Regions from separate parts of the Streptomyces sp. NBC_00442 genome, predicted to be linked through region 2. Evidence: riboswitches for the same ligand, from Rfam matches in the RefSeq annotation. Region 2 holds a riboswitch; the other holds the start of a gene.
The links. A riboswitch is a leader RNA that binds a small molecule or an ion and turns the genes downstream of it on or off. The one in region 2 is predicted to bind S-adenosylmethionine.

Region 1: another riboswitch for S-adenosylmethionine. It lies ahead of OG432_RS25905 (aminotransferase class V-fold PLP-dependent enzyme); the one in region 2 lies ahead of thrC (threonine synthase).

Annotation. Positions count from the first base shown of each region.
Region 1 covers NZ_CP107918.1:5,778,887-5,786,507, forward strand. Annotated here, with positions in the region: gene qcrB (cytochrome bc1 complex cytochrome b subunit) at 1-919, shown strand, start outside; gene trpD (anthranilate phosphoribosyltransferase) at 1,125-2,189, shown strand; SAM riboswitch class IV at 2,296-2,413, shown strand; gene OG432_RS25905 (aminotransferase class V-fold PLP-dependent enzyme) at 2,661-4,043, shown strand; gene OG432_RS25910 (Lrp/AsnC family transcriptional regulator) at 4,413-4,694, opposite strand; gene OG432_RS25915 (rhomboid family intramembrane serine protease) at 4,691-5,440, opposite strand; gene OG432_RS25920 (hypothetical protein) at 5,596-5,850, shown strand; gene OG432_RS25925 (NYN domain-containing protein) at 5,895-7,256, shown strand; gene OG432_RS25930 (C40 family peptidase) at 7,543-7,621, shown strand, end outside.
Region 2 covers NZ_CP107918.1:3,279,592-3,287,212, forward strand. Annotated here, with positions in the region: gene groL (chaperonin GroEL) at 1-1,448, opposite strand, end outside; gene OG432_RS14780 (cold-shock protein) at 1,925-2,128, opposite strand; gene OG432_RS14785 (ubiquitin-like small modifier protein 1) at 2,529-2,804, opposite strand; gene thrC (threonine synthase) at 2,863-4,173, opposite strand; SAM riboswitch class I at 4,191-4,353, opposite strand; gene OG432_RS14795 (glucosyl-3-phosphoglycerate synthase) at 4,487-5,434, shown strand; gene OG432_RS14800 (alpha,alpha-trehalose-phosphate synthase (UDP-forming)) at 5,599-7,062, shown strand; gene otsB (trehalose-phosphatase) at 7,145-7,621, opposite strand, start outside.

The sequences.
Region 1 (7,621 bases), 2.5 Mb from region 2:
CCACAAGCACACCCAGTTCGCGGGCCCGGGACGTACGAACAAGAACGTCGTCGGCATGCCGCTGCTCCCGGTGTACATGGCGAAGGCGGGCGGCTTCTTCTTCCTGGTCTTCGGCGTCATCGCGGTCGTCGCGGCGATCGCCTCGATCAACCCGATCTGGGCGATCGGCCCCTACCGGCCGGACCAGGTCTCCACCGGCGCCCAGCCGGACTGGTACATGGGCTTCTCCGAAGGCCTCATCCGTGTCATGCCGGGCTGGGAGATCAACCTGTGGGGCCACACCCTCGTCCTGGGTGTGTTCATCCCGCTGGTGATCTTCCCGCTGGTCCTCGCGGCCATCGCGGTCTACCCGTTCATCGAGTCCTGGGTCACCGGCGACAAGCGCGAGCACCACATCGCGGACCGGCCGCGCAACGCGCCGACCCGCACCGGCTTCGGTGTCGCGTGGATCACCTGGTACACGGTGCTGCTCATCGGTGGTGGAAACGACCTCTGGGCCACGCACTTCCACCTCTCGATCAACGTCATCACCTGGTTCGTGCGGATCGCGTTCTTCGTCGCTCCGGTCCTCGCGTTCATCGCCACCAAGCGGATCTGTCTGGGTCTGCAGCGGCGCGACGCCGAGAAGGTGCTGCACGGACGCGAGTCCGGCATCATCAAGCGGCTGCCGCACGGCGAGTTCGTCGAGATCCACGAGCCGCTCGACGCCGGTGCGCGCTACAAGCTCACCGCGCACGAGCAGTACAAGCCGGTCGAGCTCGGTCCCGAGACCGACGAGAACGGTGTCGCCCGCAAGATCTCGCGGACGCAGAAGCTGCGCGCCAAGCTCAGCAAGGGCTACTACGGCGAGGGGAACCAGATCCCCAAGCCGACGGCCGAGGAGTACGAGGAGATCACGAGCGGCCACGGCCACCACTGATCCCCGCTTGACCTGACGGTCGCCACAACCGAGGCTCCGGCCCGGCCCCTTCCACGGGGCCGGGCCGGAGTCTTTGCCGTTCCCCGCACCGCCCTTCCCCCGGGTGCGCGCCACGTCCGCACTGCGGGCACGCATGCCGCGGCCGCTCCCGCTCTCGATAGGCTGACGGGCGGAATCCCATCCTTTTTGACCACCAGGAGCGACCATGAGCGCTGTTACCCCCACCGGAGGCGACACCGTGGCGGCCTACTCCTGGCCGGGTGTCCTGGACTCGCTGCTGAGCGGTACCGACCAGAGCGAGGACGCGACCGCCTGGGCGATGGACCAGATCATGAGCGGCGAGGCGACCAACGCCCAGATCGCCGGCTTCATGATCGCGCTGCGCGCCAAGGGCGAGACGGTCGCCGAGATCACCGGCCTGGTGCGCACCATGTACGCGCACGCCCACCTGATCGAGGTGCCAGGACCCAGCGTCGACATCGTCGGAACCGGCGGCGACGGCGCCAAGACCGTGAACATCTCGACCATGTCGGCGATCGTGGTCGCGGGCACGGGCGCCAAGGTCGTCAAGCACGGCAACCGCGCCGCCTCCTCCTCCAGCGGCGCCTCCGACGTCCTGGAGAAGCTCGGGGTCAATCTGCGGCTCACCCCGCAGCGGGTCGTGGAGGTGGCCGAACAGGCCGGGATCACCATGTGCTTCGCGGTGACGTTCCATCCCGCGCTGCGCCACGTGGCCGCGGCCCGCAAGGAACTGGGCATCCGCACCACCTTCAACGTGCTCGGTCCGCTCACCAATCCGGCCCGGGTGCGCGCCCAGGCCACCGGGGTCGCCGACCCGAGGATGGCGCCCATCGTGGCCGGAGTGCTCGCCGAGCGCGGCTCGTCGGCGCTGGTCTTCCGCGGCGACGACGGCCTGGACGAACTGACCACCACCGCCACCTCACGGGTGTGGGTGGTGCGGGACGGCGCGGTCCGCGAGGAGTCCTTCGACCCGCGGGACGTCGGCATCGAGATCGTGCCGATCGAGGCGCTGCGCGGCGGCGACCCGTCGCACAACGCGGAGGTCGTCCGCCGGCTCCTGGCCGGCGAGAAGGGGCCGGTGCGGGACGCGGTGCTGCTCAACTCGGCCGCGGCCCTCGTCGCCCTGGAACCGGGCGGGGGCCCGCTCGCCGGGCAGCTCGCCGCCGCGATGGCCCGAGCCGCCGAGGCCATCGACTCCGGGGCGGCCGAACGGTCCCTGGAGCGGTGGATCGCCGCGAGCAACGCCTGAGCCGTACGGGACGACGTCCGAGCCGTACGGGGTGTGACGCACGGCGCAGTCCGGATCGCGGACTGTGCCTTGCGCCCGCGGCGACGTGTGGCAGGATGCTGTTCAAGGTCATGAGTGACAGCGATTTAGGCCCCGGCTCGCTGTCCGGCAACCCTCCGTCCGTGGCGGGGTGCCCCGGGTGAAGACCAGGTCGTAGGCAGCAAGGCCTGCGGCAAGCGCGGACCCCTGGACATCGCGTGATGTCACAGCCCTGGGGTCCTGGTCCTCAAGGGAGCAGTCTCGTGAGCAAGCGAATGCGATAGGGCGTTTCCGCCCCTTCTTCACCGTTCTCCGCACGGCCTTCCTGTGTGCCGCGCGTCCGAGAACAACACCCGTATGCGGCACGCCAGTTGAGCCCTCTCCTTCGCTGGGCAACGCGGCCGTACCCGGGGTCCGAAGCCAACGCGCCTTGCCCTGCTGGGAGATACCGCCATGTCCGCACGCCCCGCCGCCACCGCCACCGCCTCTCTCGATTCCGCCCCCTGCTGTGCCGCGCCGCTGCCGGTGCTCGGCCGCGATGTCACCGTGCCGCTCGTCACCGGCGGCGAGGTGACGTACGCCGCCCTCGACTACGCGGCCAGCGCCCCCGCCCTCCAGCGGGTCTGGGACGACGTGGCCGCGTACGCCCCGTACTACGGCAGCGTGCACCGCGGGGCCGGCTACCTCTCGCAGCTCTCCACCGACCTGTTCGAGAACAGCCGCGTGACGGTGGCGGAGTTCCTCGACTGCCGCCCCGGTGACCAGGTCGTCTTCACCCGCTCCACCACGGACTCGCTCAATCTGCTCGCCCAAGCGCTCCCCGCCGACTGCCAGGTCTTCGTCTTCGAGACCGAGCACCACGCCTCGCTGCTGCCGTGGCAGGACGCCCGGGTGACCTACCTGAACGCGCCGCGCACCCCGCACCAGGCCGTCGAGACCCTGGAGCGCGCCCTCGCCGACCGCGACCCCTACGGGCCCGCGCTGGTCTGCGTCACGGGCGCGTCCAATGTCACCGGCGAGCTGTGGCCGGTACGCGAACTCGCCGCGGCCGCGCACGCCCACGGCGCGCGCATCGTCCTCGACGCGGCCCAGCTCGCTCCTCACCACCCCGTCTCCGTACGGGAGTTGGACGTCGACTGGGTCGCCTTCTCCGGGCACAAGCTGTACGCGCCGTTCGGCTCGGGTGTGCTGGCGGGCCGCGCGGACTGGCTCCAGGAAGCGGAGCCGTACCTGGCCGGCGGCGGCGCGTCCAAGCGCGTCGCCCGGCGCGCCGACGGCGGTGTGGACGTCGAGTGGCACACGACGGCCGCGCGCCACGAGGCCGGCTCGCCCAACGTCATCGGCGTCTACTCCATCGCCTCCGCGTGCAAGGCGCTGACCGAGGCGGGATTCGACGCGCTGGTCGAGCGGGAGCGGCATCTGATCGCGAAGGTCCGCGAGGGGCTCGCGGAGGCGCCCGAGGTGCGGGTCCTCTCCCTCTTCGGGGACGACGCGCCCCGGGTCGGCGTGATCTCGTTCGTCGTCGACGGCTGGAACAGCTCGCACTTCGCGGCGGCGCTCTCCGCGGAGTACGGGATCGGGGTGCGCGACGGGCTCTTCTGCGCCCACCCGCTGGTGCGCACGCTGCTCGGCAGCGACCCGCAGGACCCGGGGGAGTGCGGTGCCCCCGAGGCGGAGCCGGGCGAGCGGTCCCTGAACGCGATCCGGGTCAGCTTCGGGGCGGGCACGCCGGACGAGCACGTGGAGCGGTTCGTGGGGGCGGTGCGGGAGCTGGTGCGGGACGGGGCGGCCTGGCAGTACCGCACGGAGTCCGGCCGCTGCGTCCCGGCGGTCTGACGCCGCCAGGCCACGCCTTCCTGGGGCTCCGCCCCAGACCCCGTTCGCGCGTTTTCCCACCCTCCCGCCCGTGCGGCAACTCCGAAGGATGCGGCTCCCTGGGGCTCCGCCCCAGACCCCGTATCGCGCCTTGAGGGCGCTCGTCCTCAATCTCCCCCAAGGCCTCAAGGGCCAGGGGGGACCCCCATGACGGGCTGAGGGTGTCCATGCGGGCCGGCAGCGAGTAGTTCAGGGGCGGGGAACTGCGCGCTCAGCCACGCACGACCCGCACCCGAAAGCGAACCGGGTTTCTCAGGGGCGCGGGAAACTGCGCGGGAAGGGGGGTACGGTCCGCGGACGAAAGCGGGGCGGGGTTCGGGGCGCGCGGGGCTAGGAGTCCAGGCCGATGGCGAACGCGGCTTCCAGGTCGTGCTGGGAGTAGGTGCGGAACGCCACGTGCGTATCCGTCCCCTCGACCCCGGGAATCTTGCTGATGCGGCCGGGGATGATGTCCGCCAGATCGTCGTGGCGGGCCACCCTGACCAGCGCGATCAAGTCGTACGTACCCGTCACCGAGTACACCTCGCTGACGCTGTCCAGCGCCGCGATGGACTCCGCGATCTCGGGAATGCGGTCCACGCTGGTCTTGATGAGCACGATCGCGGTGATCACGGCTGGCTTTCTCCCTCGGTGGCGGCCGGACCCGCACTCTTCACGGGCTTTCGGCGTTTCACTCTAGCCGCCCCGCCGAACCGGGCCCACGCGTAGAGGAAGCCCAGGCCGAAGCCGACGAGATGGGCGAGGTAGGCCACCCCGGGCCCGGACGACGCGCTCCGGACCGCCAGCCACTGCAGCGCGAACCAGAAGACGAGCACGATCCACGCGGGGAAGCGCAGCGGCAGGAAGAGCAGGAACGGGAAGATGCTCGTCACCCGGGCCTTGGGGAAGAGGTAGAGGAACGCGCCGAGGACGGCCGAGATCGCCCCCGATGCCCCCACCAGGGTCTGCTCCGATTCCGCGTGCGCCATCGCGTACCCGAGCAGCGCCAGATAGCCCGACACGAGGTAGAACAGGGCGAACTCGATCCGGCCGACGTGCTCCTCGGTCATCGCGCCGAACACGTACAGGAACAGCATGTTGCCGAGCAGATGCAGCCAGCTGCCGTGGACGAACAGGGCGGTGAGCGGCGTGAGCAGGGCGTGCGCGTGTCCCGTCATCAGCTCCGCGGGGACGACGCCCCACCGCCGGAAGTAGTCGCTCTGGGCGCTCAGGATCGCGTCGCCCGTGCCGTAGCCCGGGTTCAGGCCGGAGACCGGGCTCACCAGGAAGAGCAGGCAGCACGCGGCGATCAGCCCGTACGTCATGGTCGGGCCCCGTACCGCGCCCCTGACGATCGCCGCACCCCGCCACTTGATCATGGGGAGAGAATGGCTCAAAGGGAGCTTTCGGTACAGACCGCCTCGCCGTGGAGGCGGTCGACGGGTAGGCCGTAGGGTTGCGGGCAGTACTCCCGCAGTTCGATGGCGCACCGCGAGATCCTGGACCATGGAAGTGGAAAAGAGGGCGGCACCACATGACCACTGTTCCCCAGCCGACCACCGAGACCCGGTGGCGCTGCACGCTCTGCGGAAACCTCACCCGTTTCGATGTCACCCGCTCGTCGAAAGTGATCGAGTACGTCCATCTGGACCTCGCCGGAGAGCCCAAGGTGGAGGAACGCGAGGTGGTCAGTGAGACCATCGAGTCGGTCCGCTGCCGCTGGTGCAACGCGGTGGACCAGATCGAGCTGGTGGACAGGCCGGGTGCCGACTCCGCGACCGCTTCCTGAGAGGCGGCCCGCGCGGTACGTAATGACAGTTGGGGTGACGGATTGTGGAGCATGCAAGCGGTGCCGAACCGGCCGCTGCGGCCGGTGACGGCCCCGCCGAGGTGCTCGACCGCCCGCTGCCCGAAGGCGTGCGGCGCAGGGTCGTCGCCTTCGTCTCCGAGGCGTTCGGCGGCCTGACCGTCGCCGAACTGCCCGGACAACTGAGGCAGTACGCCCGTTTCACCCCGACCCGGCGCGCCAAGTTCGCGGGCAACGCGATGGCCGCCGCCCTGGAGAGCGACCCCGTCTTCCGCCAGCGCATCGGCGAGCGGCTCAAGGACGCGCAGCCGGAGCTCGCCGGCGCGGTCGAGGCCGGCTCGCCGCCCGCCGCGGCCGACCCCGTCGACGTCGCGGCCGCCGCCTACGTGCTGCGCCCCACCGGCTGGGTGAAGCTGGTCGCCGCGGCCGGCGAGGAGGCCCAGCGGGCGTTCGCCGAACGCGCCGACGAGGAGGGCAGACGCGAGGTCGAGCGGCTGCGCGAGGAACTCGCCCAGGCGCGCGCCCTGATCAAGTCCGAGAACGAGGCCCTGCGCACGGAGCTGCTCGCCGCCCGCAAGGAGGCCGAGACGCTCCAGCGCAAGCTGCGCAGCGCGCAGAGCGATGTGAAGCGCGGCGAGGCCGCCCTGCGCAAGGTCGTCTCCGAGATCGACGGCGCGAAGGCCGAGGCGGCCGCCCAGGTCGCCGCCGCCGAGAGCGAGACGCGGCGGCTCAAGACGCGGCTCGGCGAGGCCGAAGCGGGCCTCGAGGCGAGCCGGCGCGCGGTGCGCGAGGGGCGTTCCGTCGAGGACATGCGGCTGCGGCTGCTGCTCGACACCGTCCTCGAAGGCGCCCAGGGGCTGCGCCGCGAACTGGCCCTGCCGCCCGCCTCGGTGCGCCCCGCCGACACCGTGGACGCGGTGGCGCCGGGCACCATGACACCCAAGGACATCGCGGCCCGCGCCCTGTCCGAGACCGACCCGGCGCTCCTGGACCAGCTGCTCGGGCTGCCCCAGGTCCACCTGCTCGTGGACGGCTACAACGTCACCAAGACCGGTTATCCGACGATGCCGTTGGAGAAGCAGCGCCTGCGCCTGCTCGGCGGTCTCTCCGTGCTCGCCGCGCAGACGGGCGCCGAGGTGACCTGTGTCTTCGACGGCGCGGAGCTGGCCGCTCCGGTGCTGCTCGCCCCGCCCAGGGGCGTGCGGGTGCTGTTCTCCAAGCCCGGGGTGACCGCGGACGAGCTGATCCGTCAGCTGGTGCGGGCCGAGCCCTCCGGCCGCCCGGTGGTGGTCGTCTCCACGGACAAGGAAGTCGCGGACGGCGTCGCGAAGGCGGGCGCCCGCCCGGTCGCCTCCCTGCTGCTCCTCAAGCGGCTTTCACGGGTCTGAGGCATTGAGACGGCATTGCGGGCGTTCCGCAACTCCTGTGTTCAATGCCCGAATTCGGGTGATCGCTGTCGAGCACTCCGTCAAGTGCCAACTACTGCGCGTGGGATGACAGTAAAGAATCCTCTCGGCGATGGACTTTTTCCCCATCAGGATTTGAACTGATCACAAGAAGGTCACTAAGGTCTGGCTTCGTACCTTCATGCGGTTGATCACTCGTTCGGGGTGTCCGTGAAGGGCCCGCCGACTCTGCTCTGTCCGGCGGCCGAGGAAGAAGGAGCTCGCCTTCGTGGGGTCCCACCGCCGTCCCAAGCCCGCGAGCCGCACCCGCGTGACCGTGCTCAGCGCGACCGCCGCCGCTGTCGTCG
Region 2 (7,621 bases):
ACGTACTCACCGGTCGCGGCGTTCAGGCCGTGGCCGACGGGCAGGTTGCGCACCTTCTCGACGATGACGCCACCCTCGAGACCACCGTTGACGGCGATCTGCTTGAGCGGGGCCTCCAGGGCCAGCTTCACGGCCTTGGCGCCGGTCGCCTCGTCGCCCTCGAGCTCAAGCTTCTCGAACACCGCGGAGGCCTGGAGCAGGGCCACGCCACCACCGGCGACGATGCCCTCCTCGACGGCCGCCTTCGCGTTGCGAACGGCGTCCTCGATGCGGTGCTTGCGCTCCTTGAGCTCGACCTCGGTCGCGGCACCGGCCTTGATGACCGCAACACCGCCGGCGAGCTTCGCCAGGCGCTCCTGCAGCTTCTCGCGGTCGTAGTCCGAGTCGCTGTTCTCGATCTCGGCACGGATCTGGTTGACGCGACCCTGGACCTGGTCGCTGTCGCCCGAACCGTCGACGATCGTGGTCTCGTCCTTGGTGATGACGACCTTGCGGGCGCGGCCGAGCAGGTCGAGACCCGCGTTCTCCAGCTTGAGGCCGACCTCCTCGGAGACGACGGTGCCGCCCGTGAGGATGGCGATGTCGCCGAGCATGGCCTTGCGGCGGTCGCCGAAGCCCGGGGCCTTGACGGCGACGGACTTGAAGGTGCCGCGGATCTTGTTGACGACCAGGGTCGACAGGGCCTCGCCCTCGACGTCCTCGGCGATGATCAGCAGGGGCTTGCCCGACTGCATGACCTTCTCGAGGAGCGGGAGCAGGTCCTTCACGGAGCTGATCTTCGAGTTGACGATCAGGATGTACGGGTCGTCGAGCGACGCCTCCATACGCTCCATGTCGGTGGCGAAGTACGCCGAGATGTAGCCCTTGTCGAAGCGCATGCCCTCGGTGAGCTCAAGCTCGAGCCCGAAGGTCTGCGACTCCTCGACGGTGATGACGCCTTCCTTGCCGACCTTGTCCATCGCCTCGGCGATGAGCTCGCCGATCTGGGTGTCGGCGGCGGAGATGGAGGCCGTCGAAGCGATCTGCTCCTTGGTCTCCACGTCCTTGGCCTGCTCCAGGAGGGCGGCGGAGACGGCCTCGACGGCCTTCTCGATGCCACGCTTCAGGGCCATCGGGTTGGCGCCGGCGGCGACGTTGCGCAGACCCTCGCGCACCAGGGCCTGGGCGAGGACGGTCGCGGTGGTCGTTCCGTCACCGGCGACGTCGTCCGTCTTCTTGGCGACTTCCTTGACCAGCTCGGCGCCGATCTTCTCGTACGGGTCCTCGAGCTCGATCTCCTTGGCGATGGAAACACCATCGTTGGTGATCGTGGGGGCGCCCCACTTCTTCTCGAGGACGACGTTGCGGCCCTTGGGGCCGAGGGTGACCTTGACGGCGTCGGCGAGCTGGTTCATCCCGCGCTCGAGACCGCGCCGTGCCTCCTCGTCGAACGCGATGATCTTGGCCATGTGAAGTGGTCCTCCCGGACAGGGGTGGCGTTCTTCGTGGACCGTGCCGGTGCCCGCGACGGACGGCCTGCAGGCCTTGTGGTTCCTTGCCCCACCCGGTCTGCGGACCTCACTGACGCGATCCAAGTTCTGTCACTCTCACTGGGAGAGTGCTAAGCCCAATGATTAGCACTCGGCCCCTGCGAGTGCAAGCGAGTCTCTTGAACCGGGACCCTCTACCGACCGGTGTTGTCCGGTTCCCCGGTACCGGCGGGGGCTCCGCCCCCATGCCCCCGGTTCCCTCGCCCCTGCCGCGGCGGCTCACTCGTCCCCGCGGGCCGTGCGTGGCTGTTCGCGCAGGCCCCCGCGCCCCTGACGGGGTCGGTGGAGAACGGGGGCCGGGGCGGAGCCGCAAGGGGTGGGGACGCGTGAAGGGGGCCACCCTTTTGGGTGGTCCCCTTCATGCGTGAGTGCGTCGGTGGCCGATCGCGCCGAGATCAGACGGCGAGCTTGACCATGTCCGCCTGTGGACCCTTCTGGCCCTGCGAGATCTCGAACTCGACTCGCTGACCTTCTTCAAGGGTGCGGTAACCGTCCATCTGGATCGCACTGTAGTGGACGAAAACATCCGCACCACCGTCGACCGCGATGAAGCCGTACCCCTTCTCCGCGTTGAACCACTTGACGGTGCCCTGAGCCATGCCTAACTCCCCTATTACTGGCCCTTGCACGGAACCGCACTTCGCGGAACCGGGTCAGACCTGCACCCTCCGACAGGAGAGGGTGTGCGCCGGAACGCGTCGACCGCGGCTGAATGTATCTGCCCAACTGCCCTCTGCAACAGGTCAATCGGACGAGAATTCCGGGCGCACTCGGGGAGCGGAATGCCATCAATTCAACATTCCGGGGCAAGTCGGGCCGGGCAAAGCGCACTTAAGGCGCAAAGGGCTCCCACACTTTGACCCCATGTTGTCGCGTTCTCATATGCGCTCGGCGCCGGAAGCGAAGGGGCTTCCCCAACTGTACCCCGCTCAACCATGTTGAATTGCCCCCTCCGCTTCTTAAGTGGAGGGGGCAATTCCGAAACGAATACGGGTCCGCTCAGCCGCCCGCGACCGCGGGAATGATCGAGACGCCGGCGCCGTCGGGCGTCGCCGTCTCCAGGCCCTGCTCGAAGCGGACGTCGTCGTCGTTGACGTAGACGTTGACGAAACGGCGCAGCTTGCCCTGGTCGTCCAGGACGCGCGCGGCGATCCCCGTGTGGTTCTTCTCCAGGTCGGCGATCACGTCGGCCAGGGTCGAACCCTCGGCCGTGACCTCGGCCTTGCCACCGGTGTAGGTGCGCAGGATGGTGGGGATGCGGACGTTCACGCTCATGGTTCGGTGCTCCTCGTCGTTCAGGATCAGCGGTGGCTCAGTGGGCCAGGCCGGTGGCTCAGTGGGCCAGGCCCGCGTCGCGGAAGGCGTCCAGGCTCGGGCGGATGGTCGCGGTCGCCTGGGACGTGGCGGCCACCGCGTCCAGGGTCTTGAGCCCGTCACCGGTGTTGAGCACGACCGTGGTGAGCGACGGGTCGAGGAGCCCGGCCTCGATGAGCTTCTTCGTGACACCGACCGTCACGCCGCCCGCGGTCTCCGCGAAGATGCCCTCGGTGCGGGCCAGCAGCTTGATGGCGTCGACGATCTGCTCGTCGTTGACGTCCTCCACCGCACCGCCGGTACGGCGCGCGATGTCCAGGACGTACGGGCCGTCCGCCGGGTTGCCGATGGCGAGCGACTTGGCGATGGTGTCGGGCTTCTGCGGGCGTACGACGTCGTGCCCGGCCTTGAAGGCGGTCGACACCGGGGAGCAGCCCTCGGCCTGGGCACCGAAGATCTTGTACGGCTTGTCCTCGACGAGCCCGAGCTTGATCAGCTCCTGGAGGCCCTTGTCGATCTTGGTGAGCTGGGAGCCCGAGGCGATCGGGATGACCAGCTGGTCGGGCAGCTGCCAGCCGAGCTGCTCGCAGATCTCGTACGCCAGCGTCTTGGAACCCTCGCCGTAGTACGGACGCAGGTTGACGTTGACGAAGCCCCAGCCCTCGCCCAGCGGGTCACCGATCAGCTCGGAGCAGAAGCGGTTCACGTCGTCGTAGTTGCCCTCGATGCCGACGAGCTCGCCGCCGTACACCGCGGCCATGACGACCTTGCCCTGCTCCAGGTCGTGCGGGATGAACACGCAGGAGCGGAAGCCGGCCCGTGCGGCGGCGGCGCCGACCGCGCCCGCGAGGTTTCCGGTGGAGGAGCAGGAGAGCGTGGTGAAGCCGAAGGCGCGGGCGGCCTCCAGGGCCTGCGCGACGACGCGGTCCTTGAAGGAGTGCGTCGGGTTGCCCGAGTCGTCCTTGACGAACAGCTTGCCGGGCTCGACACCCAGCTCGCGCGCCAGGTTCTCGGCCTTGACGAGCTTGGTGAAGCCGGGGTTCAGGTTCGGCTTGTCGGCGACGTCGGCCGGGACGGGCAGCAGCGGGGCGTAACGCCAGATGTTCTCGGGACCCGCCTCGATCTGCTTGCGCAGCGCCTCGGGGTCGCCGAGCGGCAGGTCATAAGCCACTTCGAGCGGTCCGAAACACAGTTCACAGGCGAAGATCGGGCCAAGTTCGAAACGCTGGCCGCATTCGCGGCAGGAGAGCCCGGACGCCGGACCGAGATCAACAGGAGCGCCGGAAGCGGTCTCGGCGGCGGTGCGGCTTTCAGCAGTCTGTGCAGACATGGAGGGGAGGCCCTTTCTCCTCATCTTCCTCAGGGCGAACTTCGCCATGAGACGGATTTGGCACCTTCCCTAGCCGGTGGCCCCGTGTCTTGACCGACGTGTGTACGCGATCGACGAGAACCGACTGGAGGGTTGCCGGGGCTTCAACGGGCCGTTTCCCTCTGCCCCTCTGGATGAGCGGTATTCGATTGTCGGCAGGAGGACCCCCGGCATGCGGCGGTCCCGTGCGTTGTTCAAGACTGTAACCGAAGCCCCGGACGGTTGAGATAGTCGTCCGAACCGCGAGATGGATCACACAAGGAGGCCGACGACCGTGCTGGAAGAGGTGGAACGCTGGCTGAGCAGGCGTTCCTGGTCGGCGGCCGAGCGGCCGCTGGAGCGGATGCTGGCCGCGAAACACCGTACGGGAACGACCGTCAGCGTGGTGTTGCCGGCGCTGGACGAGGAGGCCACGGTCGGCGAGATCGTGACCACGATCCGGCGTGAGCTGATGACCGCTTCCGCGCCGCTCGTCGACGAGCTCGTGGTGATCGACTCCGGCTCCCGCGACCGTACCGCCGAGGTCGCGGCCGCCGCCGGCGCCCGGGTCGTCCACCGCGACACGATCCTGCCGCGGCTGTCCGCGCTGCCCGGCAAGGGCGAGGTGCTGTGGCGCTCACTCCTCGTGACAAGCGGCGACGTGGTCTGCTTCGTCGACGCCGACCTGAAGGACTTCGACGCCCGGTTCGTCTCCGGGATCGTCGGACCGCTCCTGACCGAACCGGACGTGGACTTCGTCAAGGCCATGTACGACCGGCCGCTCGGCGGGGCGGCGGGCCAGGGCGGGCGGGTCACCGAGCTGGTGGCGCGCCCGCTGCTCAATCTCCACTGGCCCCAACTGGCCGGAATGGTCCAGCCGTTGGGCGGCGAGTACGCGGCCAGGCGTTCACTCCTCGAACGGCTCCCGTTCCCGGTCGGGTACGGGGTCGAGCTCGCCCTCCTCGTCGACGCGCTGCACACGGTGGGGCTCGACGCACTGGCCCAGGTCGACGTGGGCGTGCGCAAGCACCGCCACCAGGACGGCCAGGCGCTCGGCCGGATGGCCGCCGCGATCTACCGCACCGCCCAGCTGCGCCTGTCCCGCGGCCATCTCGTACGCCCCGAGCTGACCCAGTTCGAGCGCGGCGAGCACGGCTTCGTACCGCGTACGTACCCGGTGGACACCGAGGAGCGGCCGCCGATGCGGGAGATCGAGGAGTACCAGGTGCACCGGGCGGCGTAGCGAACCGTCCCGGTGGCGCGCGGCGGCAGCCGGACCTTCTCCGGGGGGACGCGGCGCCGGCGGCCGGATCCCGTGGGTGGAGCGCGGCGTCGGCGGCCGGATCCGGTCGGTGGGGCGGGCGTACGCGTGTTTGAGGCATTGCGGGGCGGGCTAGGTTCCGCAACATGGTCACCGCGCACACATCCCCCCGGGCTCAGGTCCTCGTCGCGTCCAACCGCGGCCCCGTCTCGTACGTCTTCCAGGAGGACGGCTCGCTGGAGCCACGGCGGGGCGGCGGCGGCCTCGTCTCCGGGCTCAGCGCGATCGGTTCCGACGTGGAGTCGGTGTGGGTGTGCGCGGCCCTCGGCGACGGCGACCGCGAGGCGGTGCGGCGGGGCATGGGCGAGCAGGGCGTCCGGATGCTGGACATCGACGCGGACGTCTTCGCCGACGCGTACAACGGCATCGCCAACTCGGTGCTGTGGTTCGTCCAGCACATGCTGTACCAGACTCCCCTCGAACCGGTCTTCGACGCCGAGTTCCGGCGGCAGTGGGCCTCGTACGAGACGTACAACCGGGCCTTCGCCGAGGCGCTGGCGGCGGAGGCGGCGGACGGGGCGCGCGTCCTGGTGCAGGACTACCACCTGGCGCTGGTGCCGGGCATGCTCCGCGAGCTCCGCCCCGACCTGCGCATCGGCCACTTCTCGCACACACCGTGGGCGCCGGTGGACTACTTCCGGATGCTCCCGGACGACATCGCGCGCCAGCTGCTGCGCGGGATGCTCGGGGCGGACCGGCTCGGGTTCCTCACCTGGCGGTGGGCGTCGGCGTTCACGGACGCCGTCGTGATCACGCTGGAGGGCGAGGCCGACCTCGTCAGTCCGGCCGGCGACGGGCGGCGCCGGTTCCGGCACGGCGGGCCGGGGCAGCCGGCACGCGAGACGGACATCGCGGTGTACTCGCTGGGCGCGGACGGCGACTTCCTGCGCCGGCGCGCGCACGAGACCGACGTCGAGGAGCGGATCGTCGCGCTGCGCGAGCAGATCGGGGCCGGCCGCAAGACGATCGTGCGGGTCGACCGCACCGAGCTGTCCAAGAACATCGTGCGCGGCCTGCACGCGTACCGGCATCTCCTGGAGACCCGCCCCGAGTGGCGCGAGCGGGTCGTGCACGTGGCCTTCGCCTACCCCTCGCGGCAGGACCTCACGGTGTACCGGGAGTACACGGCCGAGGTCGCCCGGGTGGCCGAGGAAATCAACTCGACGTTCGGCACGGCCAGTTGGACCCCGGTCGTGCTGCACGTCCAGGACGACTTCGCCCGCTCGCTCGCGGCGTACCGGATCGCGGACGTGGCCCTGGTCAACCCCGTACGCGACGGCATGAACCTCGTCGCCAAGGAGGTACCGGTGGTCTCGGACGCGGGGTGCGTGCTGGTGCTCTCGCGCGAGGCGGGGGCGTACGAGGAGCTCGGCGCCGACGCGCTCGTCGTGAACCCGTACGACGTGACGGGCACGGCGGAAGCGCTGCACGCGGGGCTGACCATGGGAGACGAGGAGCGGGCCGAGCGGACGAAGCGGCTGGCTGTCGCGGGGACGGCGTTGGTGCCTCGGCGGTGGTTCTTGGCGCAGTTGGAGGGGTTGGGGGAGTAGGGGGCGGGTTTTCCCACCCTCCCACCCGTGCGGCTGCTTGAGGGCCTCGGCTCCCTGGGGGGGGGCTGGTCGGATGTTGGGGCTACATGTGTGTGGCCAGTGCCTTCAGGAAGGCGGTTACCGCTGCGGGGCCGTTCAGGGCGAGGTCGGCTCGTTCGGCCAGTTCGTCGATGACCGTGTCCGCCGCGATCAGCAGGCCGGGCATGCCGTCCGAGCGGAGCTTTTCGACGGCGGCGAACGCGGGCAGGTCGCCCAGATCGTCGCCCGCGTACACGATGGCCTCGGCTCCGACCTCGCGCACGTACGCCGCGAGCGCCACGCCCTTGTCCATGCCCGGCGGCCTCAACTCCAGGACCATGCGGCCGGGTTCGAGGACCAGGCCGTGCTGGGTCGCGAGGTCGGCGAGGGGTTCGCGCAGGGCATCGAAGGCGGCTTGGGGATCGCTGGCCCGGCGGGTGTGGACCGCGACGGCCTGCCCCTTCTCCTCGATCCAGGTGCCGCGCCAGGCGCCGTGCGTGTCGAGAACTCCGGGGAGTTCCGCGCGGGCGGCGGCGACGCC